Linked DNA regions of Halorussus limi. The main gene of each other region encodes a partner of the protein of the gene in region 2 in a complex. Links are inferred from orthologs where the notes say so. Each region holds a gene or a part of one and is shown on either strand. Other genes may lie near its edges.

Region 1 (2,739 bases), 790 kb from region 2 along the record:
CTAACATGTCGGCCGAACGCAAGACCGAGACCATCCCCCAGTGGAAGAAAGAGGAGGTCGACGACATCGTCGACCTCATCGAAGGGTACAGTAGCGTCGGCATCGTCAACGTGACGGGCATCCCGTCGCGCCAGCTACAGACGATGCGGCGCAACCTCCACGGGAGCGCGGAACTGCGCATCAGCCGGAACACGCTGCTCGAACGCGCCCTCGACGAAGTCGACGAGGGCGTCGAGGAGCTGAAGCAGTACATCTCCGGCGAAGTCGGGCTCATCGGCACGAACGACAACCCGTTCGGGCTGTTCCAGCAGCTCGAAGCCTCGAAGAGTCCCGCCCCCATCGGCGCGGGCGAGGTCGCGCCCAACGAAATCGTCATCCCCGAGGGTGACACGGGCGTCGACCCCGGTCCGTTCGTGGGCGAACTCCAGAGCATCGGTGCCGCGGCCCGCATCATGGAAGGGTCCATCCACGTCACCGAGGACAGCGTCGTCGCCGAGGAAGGCGACGAGGTGTCCGAAGACGTGGCCAACGTCCTCGCGGAACTCGGCATGGAGCCGAAGGAAGTGGGACTGGACCTTCGCGGCGTCTTCTCCGACGGCGTCCTGTTCGAGGCCGACGAACTGGCCATCGACGTCGAGGAGTACCGCGCGGACATCGAGGCCGCCGCGGCCCGCGCCCGGAACCTCTCGGTCAACGCGGTCTACCCGACCGCCCAGACCGCGCCGACGCTCGTCCAGAAGGCCGAGGGCGAGGCCAAGAGCCTCGGTCTCCAGGCCGAAATCGAGAGCCCGGACGTCGTGCCGGACCTCGTGAGCAAGGCGGACGGACAGGTTCGTGCGCTCGCTGCGCAGATCGACGACGAGGAGGCGCTCCCCGAGGAGCTCTCCGACGTCGAAGCTCCCGCCGCGGGCGGCGCCGACGAGGAATCGACCGACGAAGAAACCGAATCCGACACCGAGGCCGAGGACGCCGACGCCGAAGACGACGAGGAGGACGACGACGGCGACGACGGCGGCGACGCGCTCGGCGCGATGTTCGGATAACTAACTACCACACAACTACTAACAATGGAATACGTTTACTCCGCACTCATCCTGAACGAATCGGGCGAAGAGATCAACGAAGAGAACCTCACCAACGTGCTCGAGGCCGCGGGCGTCGACGTCGAGGAGTCCCGCGTCAAGGCGCTCGTCGCCGCGCTCGAGGACGTCGACATCGACGAGGCCGTCGAGCAGGCCGCGGCCGTGCCCGCTGGCGGTGCCGCAGCGGGCGGCGCTGCCGCAGAGGGCGGTGCCGAGGACGAGGGCGCCGACGAGGACGAGGCCGAAGAGGAAGCGGCCGACGAAGACGAAGGCGACGACGACGAGGACGACGAGGCCAGCGGCGAGGGTCTCGGCGAACTCTTCGGGTAAACTCGACTCCGACACTCGATTTTTCTTTCGCGCGCTACCGGGTAGCCACGGGTGTCTGCCGTCGGTCGGAGAGTCGGCGACGCACTCGCGAGCGACGCCGAGGAGTCGCGACGCACGAAAGCCGGCGCGGAGTGTCGGGCGAGCGACCGTCGGCGCCGTTCCACAATTTCGATTTCACGAACCCAAATGAACTTTCAGTGAAGTTTCCGTAAGGGTCAAAGTCTGACGGCAAGAATTGACGGGTATGAGCGCAGACCAGGAACAGCAGTCGATTCGCTGTCTCGTCGCCAAGGTCGGACTCGACGGTCACGACCGCGGCGCACACGTCATCGCGCGGGCGTTCCGCGACGCCGGGTTCGAGGTCATCTACTCCGGCCTCCACAACGCGCCCGACGAAATCGTGCAGGCCGCGGTCCAAGAGGACGTGAACGTCCTCGGCATCTCCATCCTCTCGGGCGCCCACAACACCCTCGTTCCCAAGATTATCGACGGACTGAAAGAGTACGACGCCTTCGAGGACACGCTGATTCTCGTCGGCGGTGTCGTGCCCGACGACGACAAGGCGGAACTCAAGGAACTGGGCGTCGCCGAGGTGTTCGGCCCCGGCACCCCGATGGAAGAGACCATCGAGTTCGTCCGCGAGAACGCTCCCGAGCGATGAGCGGCGAACCCGACCACGCCGAACTGGTCGAGGACCTGCTGGCGGGCAAACACCGGGCGCTCGCCCGCGTCATCACCAAAATCGAGAACCGCGCACCGGGCTACCGGAACCTGGTCTCGCAACTCCACCAGCACACCGGCGACGCCGAGGTCGTCGGTATCACGGGGAGCCCCGGCGCCGGCAAGTCGACGCTCGTGGACAAGATGGCGAACTACTACCGCGAGCGCGGCGAGACGGTCGGCGTCATCGCCGTCGACCCCTCCTCGCCGTTCACGGGCGGCGCCGTACTGGGCGACCGCATCCGGATGGCGAGCAACGTCGGCGACATGGACGTGTTCTTCCGGTCGATGTCGGCCCGGGGCACGCTCGGCGGCCTCTCGACCGCCACCACCGACGCCGTCAAGGCCCTCGACGCGTTCGGCAAGGACAAGATACTCATCGAGACGGTCGGCGCCGGCCAGAACGAGATAGACATCGTGAAGTCCGCGGACACCGTCGCGGTGCTGGTCCCGCCGGGGAGCGGCGACGACGTCCAGATGCTGAAGGCGGGCATCCTCGAAATCGCCGACGTGTTCGTCGTCAACAAGGCCGACCTCGACGGCGCGGACCGCACCGTGCAGGAACTCCGGGAGATGGTCCACATGCAACAGGACAACACCGCCAGTC
Region 2 (8,336 bases):
GATGAGCGACCCCGGTCCGGCACCCGACGAGTGGAACGGCCAGAAGGCCATCTTCTCGGCGGTGGACCCGGTCAGCGGCGACGTGGTCTGGCAGAAGCGGTGGGAGGAGTTCTCGATGGGCGGGTCGATGAGCACGACGACCGGCCTGACCTTCGTTGGTAACGGGTCGGGCGAGTTCATCGCGTACGACTCCGAGGACGGCGAACGCCTCTGGCAGCACCAGCTCAACGCTTCGGTCAACGCCTCGCCGATGAGTTGGTACGACCCCGGCGTCGGCAAGCAGTACGTCGCGGTGCAGGCGGGCGGAGGCGGACTCCGGTCGGCCAACGACGGAAACACCGTCGCCGTGTTCTCGCTAGAGCAGTAGCCTCGCGGGCCTCTCTTTCGGCCTGCGAGTGAATCTCCTGACCGAACCGAACCTAAGCGGCGCGCAAAACGTTTCGCTGAAACGCTCTCAGATTCCGTAATCGACCCCGTTACAGCGATGTGCGACCGTCTCGCCCGTTCCAAAGAGGGAGGCTTAAGTAGCTCGGACAGGTAGCCCACAGCATATGGCGAATGGCAAGTACGCAGCTCGCAAGCTGAGGAAGGACCGCCAGAACCACCGGTGGTCCGACTCCGATTACGCTCGACGCGAGCGCGGCCTCGGGGAGAAGTCCGACCCCCTCGAAGGCGCGCCGCAGGGCCGAGGTATCGTTCTCGAAAAAGTTGGCATCGAGGCCAAGCAGCCCAACTCCGCCATCCGGAAGTGCGTCCGGGTCCAGCTCATCAAGAACGGCAAGCAGGTGACTGCCTTCTGTCCCGGCGACGGTGCCATCTCGTTCATCGACGAACACGACGAGGTCACCATCGCGGGCATCGGCGGCGCGAAGGGTCGCGCGATGGGCGACCTCTCGGGCGTCAACTACAAGGTAGAGAAAGTCAACGGCGTGAGCCTCGAAGAACTGGTTCGCGGAAACGCTGAGAAGCCGGTGCGCTAATCATGGCAGCAGAAGACCAGCCCGAACCCGACAAACCCGCGGGCACGGACGAAGAGGGAACGGCCGTCGCGAAACTGTTCGGCGAGTGGGACATCACCAACATCGAGTACGACGACCCCTCGACCGAGCGCTACATCACGGTGACGCCGGTCGCCCACACGATGGGTCGCCACGCCTCCAAGCAGTTCCAGAAGAGCGAGGTCTCGGTCGTCGAGCGTCTCATCAACCGACTGATGCAGACCGAGGAGAACACCGGCAAGAAGCAGAAGACGATGCAGATCACCCGCGAGGCGTTCCAGAAGATTCACGACCGCACCGAGGAGAACCCGGTGCAAGTTCTCGTCACCGCCGTCGAGAACGCCGCCCCGCGCGAGGAGACCGTCCGCCTGAAGTACGGTGGCATCTCGGTCCCGAAGGCCGTGGACGTGGCGCCCCAGCGCCGCGTCGACCAGGCCCTGAAGTACATCGCCGAAGGCGTCCACGGCTCGTCGTTCAAGACCTCGACCGACGCCGCCGAGGCGCTGGCCGACCAGCTCGTCGGCGCGGCCGACTACGACGTTCAGACCTACGCTATCAACCAGAAAGAAGAGACGGAGCGCGTCGCGGCCGCGGCCCGCTAACTCGGTTCTTCTCTCTCGGTTTCGCTTCTCGGTAGTCGCGACTGTCGGCGGCCACGTCTACGGGGGTTGTCGGCGAACGGAAGCGTCCACCTCGGCCTACGCCTCGCCCGACGCGCCGACGAGCACGAACCTGCTCTCGGTGTCGCCGTTGTGAATCTGGCGAGTCGCCTCGGCCGGAATCCGGAGGGCTTCGCCCGACTCCAGTTCCACGTCCTCGCCCTCGACGGTGACGGTGGCCTCCCCGTCGAGCAGGAGGTAGACTTCCTCTTGGCCGTCCTCGGCGTGGTCGTGTTCCTTGCCGGTCCATCCCGGGTCGGCGTCGAGGACGGACACGCCCAACTTCTCGCAGTCGAGGGGGTCTCGGAGGAAGCGCAGTCCCTCGCCTACCGGTTCGACGTCGTGGGAATCGACTTTGGTGTACGACATCGGCGGACGTACGACCGATAGCGTGTTTAGCTTGGCGACGCCGGCAGTACGCGGCCCCGGTCGAAACCGCGGTGTCGAGTCAGTTCGAGATGTAGCGCCGGTTCGTGACGGCCCTGCTCGTCGTCGCCGGTCTCGTCCTGCTGGTCGCGCCGAGCGTCCTGCTCGCGCTGGCCGAGTTGGCGTAGTCGGTTAGTCCGCCGCTTTCTCGCCGCCGCCGACCGCGTACTCGCGGGTCGCCTCGACCAGCGAGCGGCGGTACTCGCTCTCGTCGGGGTCGGGTCCGAGCGACTTGAACCGGTGTTTGAACGCCGAGAGACTGACCTCGGGCGCGTCGTTCGCGGCCGCGTGTGCGAAGTCGTACAGTCGGTGGTCCGAATCCACGAGGTCGTGGCGCTCGACCAGTGCGAGCGCGAACGCGGCGTTGACCGCGGTTATCTCGGGGTCGGCCGTACTGGTGATGCGGAGTCCGTCCCGGCCGCGAGTCGGGCCGTCCTGCGCTCTCGCGGGTCGGTCTGCGACCGCCGCGGCGAGTTCGGATTCGAGGAACGAGACGAGTTTGTCGGTCGGGCCGACCCGGAGCGTGATGTCGTCGGCGTAGATGTCCTTCATGTGGTTGGCTATCTGGTAGCAGTGGGCCACCCGCCTGCGCTCGACCGACTTCCCCGAGAGCGCGAGGAACAGTACTTCCTCGGTCGATTGGGTGTGAGACGGGTGGGCCTGCTCGTGGCGGGCCATGTGGGCGAACTCGTGAAGCGCGAGTTCCGGGGCCATCGCGCTGGTCGCTGCCTGCCGGGAGATGTTCAGGACGTGGTCGTCGGGGTGGGAAGTCCACGTCCGCTCGTCGGGGTTCTCCCGGACGTGGACGTGGACTGGCGAGTCGAGGTCGTGTTCGGTCTCGAAGATGTCGCGGGCGCGGAGGAAGGGCGCGGCCGGACCCGGACCGTGGACGTGAACCTCCATGCGTATCTGTGGCAAGGCTTCGACCGGTATGACTCTTGCGTTGGTTGCGACGAGTTGCCGGTGCCTGTCGCGCTCGACTCGGAATTCAGGCCGTGCCAACGTCCGACGTCGTTCGGCCTACGCGCCTACGCCACTCCCTCACACGGTCGCTCGTGGCGAAACACTACGCTTTTCAACTTCCTTCGGGTAGAAGACCCATAATGGGAAGACGAAAGAAGATCGTCGAACAGTGCGAGCGACTGATGGACGAACCGGAGAACATCCGGAACATCGCTATCGCCGCACACGTCGACCACGGTAAGACCACGCTGACGGACAACCTTCTCGCTGGCGCCGGCATGATCGCCGACCAGGGCGAAGCGACGCAGCTGATGATGGACACCGAAGAGGACGAGCAGGAACGCGGTATCACCATCGACGCCGCGAACGTGTCCATGACTCACGAGTACGACGACACCGACCACCTCATCAACCTCATCGACACGCCGGGCCACGTCGACTTCGGTGGCGACGTGACCCGAGCGATGCGCGCCGTCGACGGCGCGCTCGTGGTGGTGGACGCGGTCGAGGGCGCGATGCCCCAGACCGAGACCGTCCTCCGACAGGCGCTCCGCGAGGGCGTCAAGCCCACCCTGTTCATCAACAAGGTCGACCGCCTCATCTCGGAACTCCAAGAGGGTCCCGAGGAGATGCAGCGCCGCCTGCTCAGCGTCATCGACGACGTGAACGAGCTTATTCGCGGCATGACCGAGGAGATGGACGACATCGAAGACTGGACGGTCTCCGTCGAGGAGGGCACCGTCGGCTTCGGGTCCGCGCTCTACAAGTGGGGCGTCTCGATGCCCTCGATGCAGCGCACCGGGATGGACTTCGGCGACATCATGGAGTTGGAGCGCGCCGACAAGCGCCAGGAACTCCACGAGCGCACACCGCTGTCGGACGTCGTGCTCGACATGGTCTGTGAGCACTTCCCGAACCCCATCGACGCCCAGCCCCGTCGTATCCCGCGCGTCTGGCGCGGCGACGACTCCTCGGACCTCGCCGAGGGGATGCGCCTCGTCGACGAGGAAGGCGAAGTCGTGCTGATGGTCACCGACATCGGCGTCGACCCCCACGCCGGCGAAATCGCCGCGGGTCGCGTCTTCTCCGGCACGCTGGAGAAGGGCCAAGACCTCTACGTCTCCGGAACGGCCGGAAAGAACCGCGTCCAGAGCGTCGGCATCTACATGGGCGGCGAGCGCGAGGAAGTCGACCGCGTGCCCGCCGGGAACATCGCGGCGGTCACCGGTCTCAAGGACGCCATCGCGGGTTCCACCGTGTCCAGCGTCGAGATGACGCCGTTCGAGTCCATCGAACACATCTCGGAGCCGGTCATCACGAAGTCCGTCGAGGCGAAGAACATGGACGACCTGCCGAAGCTCATCGAGACGCTCCGACAGGTCTCCAAGGAAGACCCGACCATTCAGGTCACGATTAACGAGGACACCGGCGAGCACCTCATCTCCGGACAGGGTGAGCTTCACCTCGAAGTCATCACTCAGCGCATCGAGCGCAACCAGGGCATCCCGGTCAACACCGGCGAACCCATCGTCGTCTTCCGCGAGGCCATCCAGGAGACCACCGACGTCATCGAGGGCATCTCGCCGAACCGCCACAACCGGTTCTACATCCAGGCCCAGCCGCTCACCGAAGAGATTATCGAGAAGATCAAGCGCGGCGACGTGTCGATGGACATGCCCGAGCAGGAGCGCCGTGAGGCGCTTCAGGAAGCGGGCATGGGCAAGGACATGTCCCAGAACGTCGAGCACATCCACGGGACCAACATCCTCATCGACGACACGAAGGGTATCCAGCACCTCAACGAGACGATGGAACTCGTCATCGAGGGTCTCGAAGAGGCGCTCGACGACGGCCCGCTGGCGGCCGAACCCGTTGAGGGGACGCTCCTCCGTCTGGAGGACGCGAAGCTTCACGAGGACACCATCCACCGCGGCCCGGCGCAGGTCATCCCTGCGGTCCGTAACGCCGTCCACAACGCCCTCGTGCAGGGTGAGGTCCGGATGCTAGAGCCGATGCAGGACGTGCGCATCGACGTGCCCAACGAGTACATGGGCGCCGCCTCCGGCGAGATTCAGGGTCGCCGTGGCCGCGTCGACGACATGTACCAGGAAGGCGACCTCATGGTCGTCGAGGGCATCGCGCCGGTCGACGAGATGATCGGCTTCTCCTCGGACATCCGGAGCGCCACCGAGGGCCGCGCGTCGTGGAACACCGAGAACGCCGGCTTCGAGGTCATGGCCGACAACCTCCAGCGCGAGACCATCATGGAGATTCGAGAGCGCAAGGGCATGAAGCTCGAACTCCCCGAGGCCATCGACTACATCTAAGCGTCGCGGTCTCCTCTCTCCGTTTCTTCTCCTCTCGCTTTCGCGGTCTTCTTTCGGTTCGCAACACAGGCCGACCCTGAGAGACTTCTGCTGTCGCCTGAATCCGGCGTAGGCGGTGTATAATAAAGTCATTCGTTACCACACGTCTACTCGTCCAACCATGGTCTCTCTCGTCACCCTGTTCTGGGTCGGGGTCGTCGCGCTCCTGTGGGTCGGTCTCGTCGCGGCCATCTGGGCGCTCGTGTCCGCCGGCAGCGAGTACCCACAGGAGGTCCCACAGACGCCGACCAACGACTGAGTCGTCGGGAGTCGCCCGCAGGTAGCGACGCCGTTCGCTCTTCCTACTCGTCTCTGTTTTCCCACTCGTCTCTATTCTCTCAGTCCGTCCGTAATTGGTAGTTCCGCTGCGACTCGGCCGCGCTTGCACGCGCTCCGGCGGATGCGGTCCGGTCGGCGCGGCTATCGCTGGCCGCGGAGGACGACCTCCGCGTCGCAGACCGGACAGGTGGTTCGCTCGCTCGCGTCGAACGGCGAACTGCAGAACGCGCAGACGTGTCGGTCGGTGTCGGTCGGTTCGTCGTCGGTCGAGCGGATGGCGGTCATCGGTCCGTCACGCACGACGCTTCGACCCGGGATTGTTATACAGTCGCTAGCTAGACGTTAGCACGTTACTTCGGCGCGCTACGTTTCCGTTTCGCCCGCCGGCCGCTCCGCACTATTTGGGAACGACTGAAGCCTTATGCTCGCCCGCGAGTGAGACAACGAGTAACGATGAGTGACGACACGAGCGCTACCGACCCGCGGGCCTACACGGTCCGACTCGAACTAGTCGACGAACCCGGCGAGCTGTTGGGCGCGCTCGAACCCATCGCGGCCAACGGCGGCAACCTGCTCTCGGTGTTCCACGAGCGGGGGTCGCTCACGCCGCGGGGTCACATCCCGGTCGAAGTCGACCTCGAGTGCCCGCCCGACCGCTTCGACGCCGTCGTCTCCGGTCTCCGCGAGGCGGGAGTCAACGTGATTCAGGCGGGCGCGGAGCGCTACGGCGAGGAGGTGACGGTCCTGCTCGTCGGCGACGTCATCGAGAGCGACCTCTCCGACACCCTCTCGTCCATCGAGTCGAAGGCGGACGCCTCCATCTCGGACGTGTCGCTGTCCGCGCCGGGCGGCACGAGCGACGTGTCGAGCGCACGACTCCGCCTCGCGGCCGAGACCGGTTCGACCGGCGCGGTGGTCGGCGCGGTCCGGGAGGTCGCAGAACGGAAGGAGTTGCGCGTGGTCGAACCCCTGGCGGAACTGGAGGGGTCGGCGTGAAACTGGCTATTCTCGGCGCGGGCGCGGTCGGCCGGTCGGTCGCGGAACTCGCGGGCGAGTACGGCCACGAGGTCACGGCGCTGGCCGACTCGACCAGTGCTGCAGTGGACCCGGGGGGAATCGACGTGGCGGACGCGCTCGCGGAGAAGGACGAGACCGGTCGCGTCGGGTCGGCCGCGCCCGCGGACGCGCTCGACGCCGAGTACGACGCGCTGGTCGAGGCGACTCCGACGACGCTCGGCGACGCCGAACCCGGATTCGGACACGTCCGCGCGGCGCTCGAAGCCGACCGCCACGTCGTGCTGGCGAACAAGGGACCGGTCGCCGAGCGCTACACCGACCTCCGGGAACTGGAGCGCGAGAGCGAAGGGTCGGTCAAGTTCGAGGCGACGGTCGGGGGCGCGATTCCGGTCCTCTCGACCGTCGAGAGCTACGGCCCCGACACCATCTCGGCCGCGCGCGGGGTCCTCAACGGGACCGCGAACTTCGTCCTCTCGCGAATGGCGGCCGAGGGACTGGGTTACGAACACGTCCTCGCCGAGGCCCAAGACCTCGGCGTCGCCGAGGCCGACCCCTCGTTCGACGTGAACGGGACCGACGCGGCGCTCAAGTGCGTGATTCTGGCGAACGTCCTCGGCGACCGGGAGTACTCGCTCGACGACGCCGAGGTCGAGGGCATCGCGGAACTGCCGGGCAACGCGCTCGAACTCGCGGCCGAAGACGGCCGAACGGTCCGACTCATCGGCGAGGCGACGCCCGACGGCGTCCGAGTCGGCCCGCGACTCGTCCCCGAGAACGGCACGCTCGCGGTCTCGGGCACGCGCAACATCGTGCAACTGGAGACCGAACACGCGGGCCGACTCAACCTGAGCGGACGCGGCGCGGGCGGTCCGGAAACCGCGACCGCGGTTCTCGCGGACGTGAACCGACTCGAGCACTGAGACGACCGGCCGAGACTACGCGTTCTGTCCCGTTCGTTTCTCCGGCGTCAGCGGAAAATCGTGTGATGGTCTACCAATAACCGCGGGACGGCGGCGGGGTGGACAGCGTACCGTATCGAAATGGTTTTAACTGCTTCTGCCAAAAGATACCGACAGAGCGCGTCTGCGCGTGAGATACAAATGAGCGAAGACAAACCGCACCAGAACTTGGCCATCATCGGCCACGTTGACCACGGGAAGAGTACGTTGGTCGGGCGACTCCTCTACGAGACGGGGAGCGTACCCGAGCACGTCATCGAACAGCACAAAGAAGAGGCCGAGGAGAAGGGCAAGGGCGGCTTCGAGTTCGCCTACGTCATGGACAACCTCGCCGAAGAGCGCGAACGCGGTGTCACCATCGACATCGCCCACCAGGAGTTCGACACCGACGAGTACTACTTCACTATCGTCGACTGTCCGGGCCACCGCGACTTCGTCAAGAACATGATTACGGGCGCGTCCCAGGCGGACAACGCCGTCCTCGTCGTCGCCGCCGACGACGGTGTCGCGCCCCAGACCCAGGAGCACGTGTTCCTGGCCCGCACCCTCGGTATCAACGAACTCATCGTCGGCGTCAACAAGATGGACGTCGTCGACTACCAGGAGTCCACCTACAAGGAGGTCGTCTCCGAGGTCGAGGACCTGCTGAACCAGGTCCAGTTCGGCACC

What was found. Proteins that work in one complex are often made in the same cells at the same time.
Region 1: the proteins of M0R89_RS09085 (region 2) and rpl12p are in contact, whole or in part, in a crystal structure (PDB 5H7L), measured with the Pyrococcus horikoshii proteins. The link is inferred for Halorussus limi from one-to-one orthologs. Residues at the interface, in WP_048053510.1 of Pyrococcus horikoshii: Pro161, Met164, Met165, Phe168, Ser169, Ile172, Val195, Glu196, Phe202, Leu211, Ser212, Val213, Met216, Lys222, Phe223, Asn224; in WP_010886059.1 of Pyrococcus horikoshii: Leu100, Ala101, Gly102, Leu103, Ser104, Ala105, Leu106, Phe107, Gly108.

What each region holds. Positions count from the first base shown.
Region 1 is NZ_CP096659.1:2,556,111-2,558,849, reverse strand. It holds rpl12p (50S ribosomal protein P1), read left to right. Parts: upstream 1-1,067; coding sequence 1,068-1,412; downstream 1,413-2,739. Other genes in the region: meaB (methylmalonyl Co-A mutase-associated GTPase MeaB), read left to right, coding at 2,070-2,739; M0R89_RS13250 (cobalamin B12-binding domain-containing protein), read left to right, coding at 1,657-2,073; M0R89_RS13260 (50S ribosomal protein L10), read left to right, coding at 6-1,043; M0R89_RS13265 (50S ribosomal protein L1), read left to right, coding at 1-4. UniProt on the Methanocaldococcus jannaschii protein: Forms part of the ribosomal stalk, playing a central role in the interaction of the ribosome with GTP-bound translation factors.
Region 2 is NZ_CP096659.1:1,767,345-1,775,680, forward strand. The notes cover bases 2,855-5,779. They hold M0R89_RS09085 (elongation factor EF-2), read left to right. Parts: upstream 2,855-3,186; coding sequence 3,187-5,373; downstream 5,374-5,779. Other genes in these bases: M0R89_RS09080 (DUF5781 family protein), read right to left, coding at 2,855-2,986; M0R89_RS09090 (hypothetical protein), read left to right, coding at 5,534-5,671. Outside these bases: M0R89_RS09060 (pyrroloquinoline quinone-dependent dehydrogenase), read left to right, coding at 1-367; M0R89_RS09065 (30S ribosomal protein S12), read left to right, coding at 552-980; M0R89_RS09070 (30S ribosomal protein S7), read left to right, coding at 983-1,600; M0R89_RS09075 (cupin domain-containing protein), read right to left, coding at 1,697-2,026; more of M0R89_RS09080, read right to left, coding at 2,216-2,854; M0R89_RS09095 (hypothetical protein), read right to left, coding at 5,833-5,991; M0R89_RS09100 (amino acid-binding protein), read left to right, coding at 6,145-6,687; M0R89_RS09105 (homoserine dehydrogenase), read left to right, coding at 6,684-7,628; tuf (translation elongation factor EF-1 subunit alpha), read left to right, coding at 7,809-8,336. UniProt on the Methanocaldococcus jannaschii protein: Catalyzes the GTP-dependent ribosomal translocation step during translation elongation.